One region of the Allobosea sp. 10N428 genome, then DNA from elsewhere that is predicted to be linked to it. Evidence: predicted binding sites of a transcription regulator. Region 1 holds the regulator's gene; each other region holds the start of a gene.
What was found. The regulator PhoB, encoded in region 1, activates phosphate uptake and scavenging genes when phosphate is short. The targets are predictions, from matches to a motif close to TGTCATNNANCTGTCAT.
Positions count from the first base shown of each region.

Region 2: phnC (phosphonate ABC transporter ATP-binding protein) is a predicted target of PhoB. The motif match lies at 1,593-1,609, and genes of this name have one in related genera.
Region 3: AC1DDA_RS18915 (ExeM/NucH family extracellular endonuclease) is a predicted target of PhoB. The motif match lies at 1,772-1,788, and genes of this name have one in related genera.
Region 4: AC1DDA_RS20735 (esterase-like activity of phytase family protein) is a predicted target of PhoB. The motif match lies at 2,093-2,109, and genes of this name have one in related genera.

Region 1 covers NZ_JBFTIC010000005.1:167,445-170,898, reverse strand. The annotation lists gene pstA (phosphate ABC transporter permease PstA) at 1-45, shown strand, start outside; gene pstB (phosphate ABC transporter ATP-binding protein PstB) at 85-891, shown strand; gene phoU (phosphate signaling complex protein PhoU) at 1,099-1,818, shown strand; gene phoB (phosphate regulon transcriptional regulator PhoB) at 1,830-2,528, shown strand; gene AC1DDA_RS17230 (hypothetical protein) at 2,635-2,814, shown strand; gene AC1DDA_RS17225 (DUF3175 domain-containing protein) at 3,070-3,354, opposite strand; gene AC1DDA_RS17220 (SpoIIAA family protein) at 3,371-3,454, opposite strand, start outside.
Region 2 covers NZ_JBFTIC010000004.1:248,211-251,664, forward strand. The annotation lists gene AC1DDA_RS15185 (efflux RND transporter periplasmic adaptor subunit) at 1-710, opposite strand, end outside; gene AC1DDA_RS15190 (TetR/AcrR family transcriptional regulator) at 861-1,553, shown strand; gene phnC (phosphonate ABC transporter ATP-binding protein) at 1,710-2,528, shown strand; gene phnD (phosphonate ABC transporter substrate-binding protein) at 2,606-3,454, shown strand, end outside.
Region 3 covers NZ_JBFTIC010000006.1:122,689-126,142, forward strand. The annotation lists gene AC1DDA_RS18915 (ExeM/NucH family extracellular endonuclease) at 1-1,495, opposite strand, end outside; gene AC1DDA_RS18920 (Zn-dependent hydrolase) at 2,391-3,454, shown strand, end outside.
Region 4 covers NZ_JBFTIC010000007.1:124,766-128,219, forward strand. The annotation lists gene AC1DDA_RS20725 (ATP-binding cassette domain-containing protein) at 1-64, shown strand, start outside; gene AC1DDA_RS20730 (SPW repeat protein) at 109-471, opposite strand; gene AC1DDA_RS20735 (esterase-like activity of phytase family protein) at 667-2,025, opposite strand; gene AC1DDA_RS20740 (2-hydroxyacid dehydrogenase) at 2,266-3,210, opposite strand; gene deoA (thymidine phosphorylase) at 3,207-3,454, opposite strand, start outside.

The DNA.
Region 1 (3,454 bases):
CTGCTCTCGATCATTGCCCGCCGCTTTGTCGCCGGCGGCAAATAAGACTTGAATCCAACCCGGTCGCGTCCGACCTTGAGGACCATGTCGATGCTTTCGACCCTTGAACTCTCCCCGCAGACGCTCGATGCCGAGGCGCCCGTCCGGATCGCGGTGAAGAACCTCGATTTCTACTACGGCGAGCACAAGGCGCTGAAGAACATCAATCTCGATTTCCGCGACCGGCACGTCACCGCGCTGATCGGCCCGTCGGGCTGCGGCAAGTCGACCCTGCTGCGCATCTTCAACCGGATCTACTCGCTCTATCCGGAGCAGAAGGCCACCGGCGAGATCATGCTCGACGGGCGCAACATCATCTCGAACGATGTCGATGTGAACGAGCTGCGCTCGCGCGTCGGCATGGTGTTCCAGAAGCCGACGCCGTTCCCGATGTCGATCTACGACAACGTCGCCTTCGGCATCCGCCTCTACGAGAAGCCGCCGAAGTCCGAGCTCGACGACCGCGTCGAAGGCGCTCTGCGCCGCGCCGCGCTCTGGGACGAGGTCAAGGACAAGCTGAAGAGCTCCGGCATGGGTCTCTCCGGCGGCCAGCAGCAGCGCCTGTGCATCGCGCGCACCATCGCGCAGAAGCCTGAAGTGATCCTGTTCGACGAGCCGACCTCGGCGCTCGACCCGATCTCGACCGGCAAGATCGAGGATCTGCTGGAGCAGCTGAAGAGCGACTTCACCATCGCCATCGTCACGCACAACATGCAGCAGGCGGCCCGCATCTCGCAGTATACCGCCTTCATGTATCTGGGCGAGGTCGTCGAATTCGCGCCGACCAACACCATCTTCATGAACCCTGCCAAGAAGCAGACGCAGGACTACGTCACCGGCCGGTTCGGCTGAAGACCGGTTTCAAACCAGCAGCCCTCATCCTGAGGAGCCGCGCGAGCGGCGTCTCGAAGGATGGTCCAGGAGGCTCCGGAACCAACCGGAGCATCCTTCGAGACGCAAGCTTCGCTTGCTCCTGAGGATGAGGGCTGAGGGTCGAGCATGCCGACCTGAAAACGACGACGCTGCACCGGCGCTAATGATCTAGAGGACACGCCGCCCATGACCGACCACATCGTCCGCTCCTACGATACCGATCTCGAAGGCATCCGCCGCAGCCTCGCCGAAATGGGCGGCATGGCCGAGCGCATGCTCGGCGATTCGACCGTGGCGCTGGTGCGCCGGGACACCGGCCTTGCCCAGAAGATCATCACGGCCGACCAGCGCCTCGACAACCTCCAGCGGGACGTCGAGGAAAAGGCGGTACTGACCATCGCCCGGCGCCAGCCGCTCGCCAACGACCTGCGCGAGCTGATTTCGGCGATCCGCATCGCCGCCGATATCGAGCGCGTCGGCGATCTCGCCAAGAACATCGCCAAGCGCGCCGTCGCCATCGCCGGCCAGTTCCAGCCGCCGCACCGCGCCGTGGTCGGGCTCGAGCACATCAGCCGCCTGGTGCAGGCGCAGCTCAAGGACGTTCTCGACGCCTACGCCGCCGGCAACGAGCAGAAGGCGCTCGACGTCTGGCGCCGCGACGACGAGATCGATGCGCTCTACACCTCGCTGTTCCGCGAGCTCCTGACCTATATGATGGAGGATCCGCGCAACATCACCTTCTGCACGCATCTCCTGTTCTGCGCGAAGAACATCGAGCGCATCGGCGACCACACCACCAACATCGCCGAGACGATTCACTATCTCATCACCGGCGACTCGCTCGACGTGAACCGGCCGAAGCTCGACACGACCAATATCGAGGTCGAGGCGATCACCGGGAACTGAAGCAGATCATCATGGCCGCACGCATCCTGATCGTCGAGGACGAGGAGCCGCTAACCCTGCTGCTGCGCTACAATCTCGAGGCCGAGGGTTTCGAGGTCGACAGCGTCGCGCGCGGGGATGACGCTGAACTGCATCTGCGCGACCACACGCCTGATCTCGTGCTGCTCGACTGGATGCTGCCGGGCCTTTCTGGCATCGAACTCTGCCGCCGCTTGCGTTCGCGACGCGACACCGAACGCGTGCCGATCATCATGCTGACGGCGCGCGGCGAGGAGACCGAACGCGTCCGCGGGCTCGCGACTGGCGCGGACGATTATGTGGTGAAGCCCTTTTCGTTGCCAGAGCTGATCGCGCGCATACAGGCGCTGCTGCGCCGCGCCAAGCCGGGCCATGTCGCGGGGCTGCTCGCCGCCGGCGATCTCGAACTCGATCGCACGACCCGGCGCGTCCGCCGTGCCGGCAGCGAGCTGCATCTCGGCCCGACCGAGTTCCGGCTGCTCGAGTTCCTGATGCAGGCGCCCGGCCGCGTCTATTCGCGCGCTCAGCTCCTCGATGCCGTCTGGGGCCGCGACGTCTATATCGACGAGCGCACCGTCGACGTTCATGTGGGCCGGCTGCGCAAGGCGATCACGCCGGCCAATACCAAGGATCCGCTGCGGACAGTCCGCGGCGCCGGATACGCCTTCGACGAAACCTTTGCGCGCAGCTGAGCGGCGCTGCAGCTCTGCTCCTCATTGCAACTTGCCGTGAACCTTGCCCGCCCGCTCGCGTTGATCCTGAAATCAACGCGAGCCAGAGGAGGTCGTCGTGAGCAAGATGCCGCCCATCCCGCCGGCCAATCGAAGCGACGAGGGTCCGGGCGAGCCGGATCATGCCGAGCGCGATCTGCGCAGCGCCAGAGGTGGCGAGCGCCGACCGAGCCAGCCTGATCAGCAGGGCCAGCAGGGCAATACCCGCATCAACACGACCCATCAGGGTCTGCAACAGGATCGTTGAGGAGGTTGCCGAACGTCGACCTCGACCAAGGCGCCGCAGACCATCCGGCACGGCGGCCCCGGCTCATCGCATGAGAACGCGAAGAAGCCGCCGGACATCCGCAAACCACCTGCCGATGACCGGCGGCACGCTCGCGTTTCGGGTGGCGGCGGCGAACGCGACAGCCACCACTCGCATGATCCGGCGCGCAAGGGAGGCAAGGCGCCATGAGAACCGGCCTTCAGGTCGAGCCCCTGAAGGGCGACGGCAGGCGCTTCAGCCCTCTCGGTGGAAGAGGCGGCGCAAGCTGTGCTTGGCCGCTTCCAGAGTCCTGCGGCGCTCGGCCGGCAGTTTCCGGCCGGCGCGGTTGATGTAGAAGGTGAGCATCGACATCGCCGAGCGATACGGGCCCGATTTGCGCCGGCGGCTGTGCTCGGCCGACCGCTTCAGCGAGCGCGCGATCTGGCGCGGATCGCCACGCGTGAACACGGCTTTCTCGAAATCGAGCGCGTTGCTCCGGCTTGTGATATCGGCCGACCATCTGTGCTTGTGGACGAGCATGGCGTCCTCCTGTCGGTCAGGCGTTTGGTCCGCCCTCGATGTCACCGGCCCAGGTCAATGCGGTCTCGTACTCCTCCGGCTTGAAGGTGCGAACAGTCAC
Region 2 (3,454 bases), on a different contig from region 1:
AAGATCTGGCCCGTGAAAGTCCGGTCCGGAACGGCATCGACGCGCACCTGGACGGGCTGGCCGACCTTGACGCGGCTCAGATAAATCTCCGGCACCCGGAAATCGACCTTGATCGGGTCGATGCTGGTCAGCACGATCAGCGGCTTGCCGACGGAGACATAATCGCCGATGCCGACCGAGCGCAGACCGACGACGCCGCTGAACGGCGCGACGATGGTCGATTGCGCGAGCTTGGCCTTGGCAAGCTGGACGCGCGCCTCGCTGGACGCGAGCCGCGCCGTCGACTCGTCGAGCGCGACCTGCGTGCCCGAGCCGCGCTGCACCAACGCCCTCAGCCGCTCGTTGGTGTCGCGCGCCAGCCCGAGATCGGCCAGCGCCTGCTTCAGCTCGGCATCGAGGATGGCGGTATCGAGCTTGACCAGATCCTGACCGGCCTTGACCCGCTCGCCCTCCTTGAAGCCGAGAGCGACGACGCGGCCGGCGATTTCGGAAGCGATGATCACGGATTCATCCGCGGCGAGCGTGCCGAGAGCCTCGACCTCCTCGTTGACGGTCATCGTCTCGACGGAAGCCACCTCCACCGGCACGGCGCGCGGCCCGGAAACGGCGCTGGCCTGGGCCTGCTGCGTGCCGGCACGCTGGTTGCGGTAAGCGTAATAGCCGCCGCCCGCGAGCGCCGCGACCACGACGAGGAGAACAAACCGCTTCATAAGACTGGACGCTCCAATACCGCGCGACTATCTTAGACTGGACAGTCTAGTTTGATAAGAGGCCAAGTGTGCGGGAGCATGGCTGACACCCCCCTCCGTCGACACCGGGCAACCCCTCTCACCGAACCGGCAGGCGCCGAGGCAAGACCCGTGCCGAAACCCCTCCGGCGAAACGGCGCCAAGACACGCCTGCTCGATTCCGACCAGACCGAAACGAACCCGGCCAAATCCCTTTCCGCCGAACGCGCGCGCCCCGACAAGCACGACGCCATCACCCGCGCAGCCGCCGAAACCTTCCTTGCGGAGGGGTTCGAGCGCGCGAGCCTCGACCAGATCGCCCATCGGGCCGGTGTTTCGAAACAGACGATCTACAGCCATTTCGCCGATAAGGAGGCGCTGTTCAAGGCGATTTGTGCCGGCCTCACGGAAACGTTGACTCTGCCGCTCGAGCAGGCGTCGCCCGCCGCCGATCTGCGCAGCGCCCTGACGCAGCTGGGCGAGGACATGCTCAAGCTCATGCTGCGTCCGGCCTCTCTCGATCTGCACCGGCTGGTGGTCAGCGCCTCGCCACGCTTTCCCGAGCTCGGCCACGCTGCCTATGAGGCCGGCGCCAAGAGAATGAGCGCCGCCATCGTGACGCTGCTCATCGAACGGTCACGCGTCGGCCACGGCGTTGCCCGGCCGCTCGGCCTTGCCGAAGCCGATCTCCTCGCCGAACAGTTCGTCGGCATGCTGCGCGGCCTGCACCAGTTGCGCGGCCTTCTCGGGGTGAAGCCGATGCCGGCCACCCAACGGAAAGCCTATGTTCGCGCCTGCGTCGACGCGCTGCTGAACGCGCTCTGACGAGGCCATCCAAGGTCACCGGATCGCGCTTTCGGCCACTGTCACGTCGCTGTCATCAGCCGCCGCTAGCTCTCGTCGCCATGGAGATGAGTTGCCCCACGGTCAGGGCCGGACGGGGCTGCGCTCATGCCCGCATCGTGCGCGAGAACCCATCACATGCTGCGTATCGAAGGTCTGACCAAGCGCTTTGGCGACAAGAATGCTGTCGACAATGTCTCGCTGTCGATCCCCAAGGGTGAGATGGTCGGCGTGATCGGCAGGTCCGGAGCCGGCAAATCAACTCTGCTGCGCATGCTCAACCGGCTGGCGGAGCCGACATCCGGCCGGATCGCCTGCGAGGAGCAGGAGGTCACCGCGCTGAAGGGGGCTTCGCTGCGGCGCTGGCGCCGCGACACGGCGATGATCTTCCAGCAGTTCAACCTCGTCGGCCGCCTGGACGTGCTGACCAACGTGCTGCTCGGGCGCCTGAACCACCGCTCCGCGGCCCTGACGCTGGTCAAGAGCTTCTCCGAAGACGACAAGATCCGCGCCATTGCGGCGCTCGAACGTCTCGATATGGGGCATCTGCTGGCACAACGCGCCGAGACCCTGTCCGGGGGCCAGCAGCAGCGCGTCGCCATCGCCCGCGCCCTGGTCCAGGAGCCGCGCATCATCCTCGCCGACGAGCCGATCGCCTCGCTCGATCCCCGTAACACGCAAGTCGTCATGGACGCGCTGTTCCGCATCAACCGCGAGGACGGCATCACCGTGATGTGCAACCTGCACGACCTCGATATCGCGGCAAAGTATTGCGACCGGCTGATCGGCATGGCGGCCGGCAAGGTCGTGTTCGACGACGTGCCGCAGGCGCTGACGCGCGAGGTCGCAGCCGAACTCTACGGCATCGAAGCCAAGGATGCCGGCGCCGAGGCGCTGGACGCGCTCGATGCCATCGCCGCCTCCGAGGCGAAGCGCGCCCGCCAGAAGATCGCCTGACAAGCGAAGGATCGCCGGCGCGGCCAAAGGCCGTCGCCGCGAAAAGAGCATCCCGACAGCAACCAGGAGCAGACCCAATGCTGACCCGTCGTCATACCCTCAAGCTCGCCGTCGCCGGCCTCGCCGCCACCGCTGCCCCGGCCTTTGCCCAGGACTGGAAGGCGAAGTATCCGGAGCTCGTCTTCGCGATCATCCCGGCCGAGAACGCCTCGGGCGTGGTCGAGCGCTACACCCCCTTCGTGAACTATCTCGCCAAGGAACTCGGCACCAAGGTGACGCTGCGCATCGCCAATGACTACGCCGCGATCATCGAGGGCCAGCGCGCCGGCAACATCCATATCGGCATGTACGGCCCGGCGTCCTTCGCCCGCGCCCGCATGACCGGCGCCAAGGTCGACGCCTTCGCGATCGAGACCAACCTCGACGGCACGAAGGGCTATCACTCCGTCTTCTACGTGAAGAAGGACTCGCCCTATCAGAAGGTCGAAGACCTCAAGGGCAAGAATCTCGGCCTCGTCGATCCGAACTCCACCTCGGGCAACAACGTGCCGCGCTTCGTCCTCAACCAGATGAAGATCGAGCCGGAAACCTTCTTCTCCAAGGTCGTCTACACCGGCAGCCACGAGAACGCGGTCATCGCCCTGCAGCAGGGCACCGTCGACATCGCCGCCAACTGGTGGAACGACGAGCAGGAGTCGAACCTGCAGCGCATGGCCCGCAAGAACATGGTCAAGGCCGACGACTTCCGGATCATCTACAAGTCCGAGCAGATCGTGAACTCGCCGATGGCCTATCTCACCGACCTGCCTGATGACCTCAAGGCCAAAATCCGCGACGCGGTGCTGAACCTCGCCACCAAGGACAAGGCCGCCTTCGACAAGATCTATGAAGGCAAGCAGGGCCCGCTCGTCGCCGTCGACAACAAG
Region 3 (3,454 bases), on a different contig from region 1:
GATCGACGGTGTAGGAGTTCGGGCGCTCACCCTGGGTCAGGCGGATTTCGCCGAACTGGTCGAGATTGAACTGCTCGGTGATGGTGAGCGTCTCGGTGAAGCGGACAAGCATGCCCTCGTAGCGCTCGAGATCGGCGACATAAGTGCCGTTCGAGGCGGTCTGCACGCCGGCGCTCGGCAGGTCGATCTCGGTCGCCATGCTGTTCACGTCGGCCACCGCTCCGGCCTGGACGATCGCGACGGTGGAGGCGTTGAGCTCGGTATTGCCGAAATTCTCGGCGACCACGCCGGTGACGCTGACCTTGTCGCCGACCTTCACATCGACGCCCAGGCTGGCATAGGACACGAAGATGCCTTCGGAGGTCAGGGCGTTTCCGTCGGAGTCGCCAGCCTCCTCCTGCAGCCAGAAGCCGCCGAGATTGCGGGCGCCGTCGGCGTCGCTGTTCTGGAAGTCGCCGACGACGATGGCTTCGACCGTGACGGTCTTGCCCACCATCGTGCTTCCGAGGCCGGTGCCTTGCACGGCGCTGATCAGGGTGATCGGGGTGCCGTCGTTGTTGACGATCGTCGCGCTGGCCGATTGGGAGGAGGTGCCCAGCGTCGCGGTGACCGAGAAGCTCTCGTCGGGCTCCGCCACGGCGTCGTCGATCGTCGCTACGCTGAAGCTTGCAGTGGTCTGGCCGGCAAGGACCGTGACCGCGGCGGGAACGCTGCCGATGTCGCCGGTCGCGCCCGACACTGCGAGGTTGACGACGGTGTCCGTGGCCGCGGCCTGGCTCAGCGTGACCGTGAAGAGGAAGCTCTGACCCTCAGGCTTGGAGGCTGCGTCGACCGTGACCGAGGAGACCGAGACCGCGCCGCCGCCGGCCACGGTGAAGGACTGCGCCGAGAACGGCACGTCCGGGGCGGTGCCATCGTTGCTCTGGTCGCCGGTAGCGTCCTGGCTGACCCAGTTCGAGGCCGTGTTGATCGCCGCGCGATAGGAATCGAAGGAGGCGCCGCCGCTGCGCGCGCCGTTGAAGGCGGCGATGTCGGTGTCGTCATCGAGCGTGCTCAGGTCGAGCGCATCCGCGCCCGCGGTCAGGCCGGTATTGGTCAGCACGCCGTTGGCGCTGTTGAAACCGCCATTGGCGATAGCCGTGATGAAGTTCGGCGCCGAGGCCGAGCCCTGATAGGCGTAGATCGTCTCGTCGGCCGCGCCGATGCCACGGTTGGTGCCGCGTCCGGCCACGGATGCGACCGCGGTGCCGGTGCTCGCCGAGATCGTCCCCGCGCCGATATTGTCGATGCGCACGATCGTGCCGGCTGCGACGCCCGCGGAGGTCCAGCTGAACGCTCCCTCATTGGTGTCGGCGAACGCCGAGCCGTTCCACTCGTTATCCTCGAAGATGATGGTCTCGCCGGCCGGAATTTCCGTGAGCGCCACGAAAGCGATGTTGTCATTGCCGTCGGCATTGAAACCGACGAACGCAATCGAACCTTTACTGAGCGCCATGGCTGAAATCCCTGTTCCCGATCCGGGGTTTGACGTGGAGGCGAAGGGCGGCGTCGGGCACAATCCGCCCCGCCGCGCTCGGCATTGATCGTTACGGATTGCCCGTGCTCCCGCAGGAGCCCGGGCGATTGCGGGCGATGTTCAGACGAAGTCGATCGAACCGGAGCACGTCACGGGCAGATCCTTTTTAGCCAGCACATCGAAACCCCGGCCGCCGCCAACCGGGTGGCCGGCCCGCATAAGGCGAGCCGGATGCGGGCTTTTGACCCGTCCAAGATGACGGTTGTTTAACGCTTCATTAACGAAACAAATTAATTCGAGAATTGAATCGAAATTCAATGCGCCATGTCGACGTCATTTCAAGAAATGAACGATTTTTTGGGGGTTTGCTCCCGGAAAATTGCGTCGGGAAAGGACGTAAAATTTGTTCGCAGCCACAGATATAGCGAAGCGCGTGCGACAACAGAGAAATATTACTTATCTAAACTTAAATTCACGCGGAAGACACCAAGGTCAAACGCCATAGTCCCGGCAACGCCGCAATGCCGGTCATCCGGTATCGATGCCAAGCTATGACAGGCTCGCGGCCCACACGAATCCATTCTGGCAACGGGGGGCATGGGCATTTTCGATGGGTCAGGCTCCGATGGCTTCACCGGCCTCCAACGCGAAGCTACGGCAACGGAGCTGCCAAAAACCAGCTTCGAATGATCCCGCAAGCGGGCGCTTAGGTCATCTCGGTCGGCACCCAATGGCAAGCATAGGCAATATCTATTTGCCCGCCCTGCCCGCATCGCTGAATCCTTGTGCTGTTGCCGACGGCCGCCAGATCCGGATGCCGCGGCGCTTCGTCCCGTTATTCGCCTCCGCCGTCGCGGCGGGCGAGGAGATCGCCATGCCCGGCACTGACAAGCTTCGCATCGATATCGAGCGCTTCTGGAGCACGATCGAACGCTCCGCCGAGATCGGCCCCGGCCGCCCGGGCGGCCTGTCGCGCCTCGCCCTCGGCGATGCGGACAAGCAGATGCGCGACCAGTTCGTCGCCTGGTGCCGCGAGGCGGGTCTCGCGGTTCGCGTCGATGGCATGGGCAATATTTTTGCGCGCCGCGCCGGAACCGACGACACCCTCCCGCCCGTCGTGATGGGCAGCCATCTCGACACGCAGATCAATGGTGGCCGCTTCGACGGCATCGCCGGTGTTCTCGGCGGCCTGGAAGTCTGCCGGGCGCTGGATGCGCTCGGCCACCGCACGCGCCGGCCGATAGAGATCGTCAACTGGACGAATGAGGAAGGCGCCCGCTTCTCGCCGCCGATGGTCGGCTCCGGCTGCTTCGTCGGCGCCTACGCATTGGACTGGGCGCAGGGGCGCCGCGACGATGACGGCAAGTCGATCGGCGAAGAGTTGGAGCGGATCGGCTATCGCGGCGAGATGGAGGCCCAGCCGCACGCCTTCGATGCCTATTTCGAGTTCCATATCGAGCAAGGCTACTATCTCGACCGCGACGGCATGCAGGTCGGCGTCGTGACCGGCGGCTTCCCGAGCACCGGCATGCTGGTGGAATTCAAGGGCGAGACCGCCCATACCGGCCCCTGGCCAATGGAACGGCGGCGCAATGCGCTTCTCGCCGGCGCACGCCTTCTGGTCGAGACGGACGAGATCGGCTGGGCCTATGCCGGCGGTGGCGGCAAGGCCACTGCGGCAAGGCTCGTGGCTTGGCCGAACAAGCCGGGCATCCTCTCCGACTGGGCGCAGGCCGTCTGCGACGTCCGCCATCCCGATCCGGAAACCTCCGACGTCATGGCAGAGCGCGTCCGCCGCGCCGTCGGCGAATCCGCCGCCCGCGCCGGCTGCACTGCCGAAATCCTCGATATCTGGAAATGGGGCGGCAGGATCTTCGCACAGGAGCTGATCGACAGCGTCCGCGAGACCTCTATGGCGCTGGGCTACCGCACGCAGGA
Region 4 (3,454 bases), on a different contig from region 1:
CATGATCATCTCGGGCAAATGCCCGCCGGCCGCGGTGGCCGGCCCCGGCGCGCTCCGCAGCTAGATCGCGCCGGGTCGATTCTGGAGCGGCGGGAAACGCGAAGCTCCCTACGCCGCCGCGTGCGGCTCGTGCCGATAATCCCAGACTGCCCAGCCCGAGATCGCCGCAGTCAGCAGGCCGACGATCATGTGAGGCCAGAAGGCGCGGAGGTTACCGGTGAAGCCCAGCATCCAGGGCGAGGCGACCAGCCAGAGTCCGAGCGCGAGATTCAGCCATTCCTCCCATTCGGCGAAAGCCGAAAGCGCAGCGACCGCAATCACGGCGAGAGCCACGCTGACGATCCAGGCATTGCGCGTCGGCACGAAGTCGCCGACGAAGCCCATGTACCATGGTGAGAAGAACAGCAGCCCGGCCAGGATCAGATTACACCAGTCCTGCGGTCGCCTGACGTTTGTATTCGCGGTCAACATGATCACCTCCATCGGTGACGATCATCCAACCACTACGCCTCGCGCATGAGGCGCTTGGTCGTTTTTATTATACGCTCAGGACAGCAACGGCTCAAGAACAGAGTAGGAACACCCGGCGGCCGATCGAATCCGACTGCCGGGCAAGACGACATGAGCCGCATCGCTGCGCCAATCGAGCCGGCGATGCGGGTGTTCTCACTTCGCGTCGAGCAGTTCCTTCACCGAGAGCAGGACGAGCTCGTCGTCATCCGCCTTCTTGGGATCACGCGAGGACGAGAACGGCAGGTTGTTGTCGTTGCCGACGACGATAATGCCCTTGGCGAGATCGACGACGTCGAAGTTCTCGATGGTGAAGAACGGGAAAGGTAGCACGCCGTCGATGGCGCCTTGCTTCGCCTTCTTGTCGGGGTCGGCGATCTTCATCAGGTCGATGAAGCCGATCTTGCGCACGGGCTTGCCGACATTGGCGTCGGTCATCTCGATCTTCACGATGCGCTTGAACTTGGCGAGGTCGTGGAAGCAATCCGGGCCCTTCTGGCCCGCGGCACAGGCCTTGTCGGCAGTGCCTTCGCCGTTGTCGCGCTCGATGATCAGCGCCGTCGTCGCGTCGATCATGTTGAAGTCGCCGATGGCGAGGCCCTTCTGCTCCAGCGGGAAGAACCAGGAGCGGCCGGTCCACTTCTCGTTGGCGACATCGAATTCGAGGATGCGCAGCACTTCCTTGCCGTCGACCTCTTCATTGCCCCTGGTCTCGGCGTTCCAGAGCGGACCCTCCAGCAGCGGGTAGAGGAAGCGCCCGTCCGGAGACTGCGCCATGCCCTCATAGCCCTTGGAGCGGCGGACATTGAATTCGACGGACTGGTTCGGTGCGCCGGGCGTCGTCACGGCGTAATGGTCAGGCGAGCGGGCCGGCTTGCCATCGACCGTGGTCTCGAACACCGCCTCGACCTTGCCGTTGGCATCGACGCGGATGAGATAGGGGCCGAACTCCTCGCCGATCCAGTACTTGCCGCCGATCGGCTGAATCGATTCCGGGTCGAAGTCGGCGCCGGTCAGATAGCGCTTCTCGGTGCCCTCATGAACGATGCGAAACGGCACCTTCTTGTCGGGGTCGTGCAGGAAGGTGGTCGAGAGACGCTCGATCGCGCCCTTGTCGAAATCGGCCTTGAGACGATGGAAGAACAGCATCGCGTCGGGCGAATTGACCTTGGAGCCGAAGCCGTTGTCGGTCAGGACGAGGAACTCGCCATTGCCGAGCGAGCGGATGCCGGAGAAGCCCTGCACGGGCTGGCCGGCGAAGGGCGTGGAAAGACCTGTCGGGCGGCCGCCCGAGGTGCCCATCACCGAACCGACGGTTTCGACGCGCTTGCCCGGGGTTACGAACTTGCCGGACACCTTAAGATCGGCCGGCGCATCGGCAGGAGCCGGGATGATCGTGTTCGCCGGCAGCAGGGCGTGACCGACGAGCTTCGACGGAAACTCCTTCTGGGCGTCCTGGGCCCCGGCGAGAACGGTCGAGGACAGGAGCAGGGCAATGACGAGCGACGAGCGCATGAAATTCTCCGGGCTGGAAATGACCAACCCGCTTCGCGCGCCGGGATTGCGCCCCAACGACAGCGCTGCGACCGTTCGGTGACGGGGCATTTGAACTCACCAGCCCTCATCCTGGGGAACAGGCGAAGCCTGTGTCTCGAAGGGTGTTCCAGTGTACGCTCGAACCATCCTTCGAGACGCCGCTCTCGCGGCACTCAGGATGAGGACTGGAGCTGAACAGCCGCAGAAGCGGCCGATCCTTCAATACCCCCTGGCCGGATCGACCACATGCTGCAGGGGCTCGCCGGCTTCCAGGCGCCTGATCTGCGCCGTGATCAGCGAAGCGATCGCTTCAGGCTCCGACATCGCCGCGTTATGCGGCGTGATCGTCACGCCCGGATGGGTCCAGAGCGGCGAGGCGGGCGGCAGCGGCTCGGTCTCGAAGACATCGAGCGTCGCGCCCTTCAGCGTCCCGGCTTCGAGCGCCGCCAGGATGTCCTCTTCCACCTGCAGGCCGCCGCGCCCGGCATTGATCACGCATGGACCACCGAGGCGACCATCCTGCGCCAGCCCTGCGATCAGCCCGGCGTTGATGATGCCGCGCGTCTCCGGCGTCAGGGGCACCAGGCAGACGAGGATGTCGGTCCGCGCCAGGAACTCCTTCATGCCCTCCTCACCCGAGAAGGTGCGCAGCCCCTCGATGCTCTTCGGCGAGCGGCTCCAGCCGGCCACGTCGAAGCCGATGACCTTGAGCTTGGCGGCGGCATCCTGCCCGAGCTCGCCCAACCCCATGATGCCGACGCGAACCGAACGGGCCGCTGGCTGGTTGCGATCGTCCTCCCAGAGCCTTTCGCGCTGCTGGCTGAGGTAGCGGTGCTGCTGGCGCAGATACATCAGGCAGTGCAGCACGACGTACTCGCTCATCCGCGTGGTCAGATCGGGATCGACGACGCGGGCGATCGGCACCGCCGGCAGCTTGTCATCGGCGAAGAGGAAATCGACGCCGGCGCCAAGCGAGAAGATGGCGGCGAGGTTGGGCAGGCCGGTCAGGCTGCCGGCCGGGTGCTTCCAGCTCGCGACATAATGGACGGCGCGGCGGTCGAAGGGCTCGCCGAGAACCACGATCGGCATCTCCGGCAGCAGCGCCTGGAACCTGGCGCGCCAGTCCTCGACATGCCAGCCCGTCATGGCCAGAAGCAAACTCATGCCGACACCCTCTCCGTGATCCGTTCCGCGACGAGCCGGCCGCGCGCCGCACCCTCACCGATCCGATAGGCCTTGCGCAAGCGCGCACTCGCCGCGGCGAACTGCGCCTCGTCGCGCGCGTGGATGATCCCGAGCGGACGCTCCGCGCCAATCTCGGTTCCAATGCCAGCCAGTTCGACGATGCCGACGGCATGGTCGATCGGGTCCTGCGGGCGGACGCGGCCGCCACCGAGCGCGACGACCG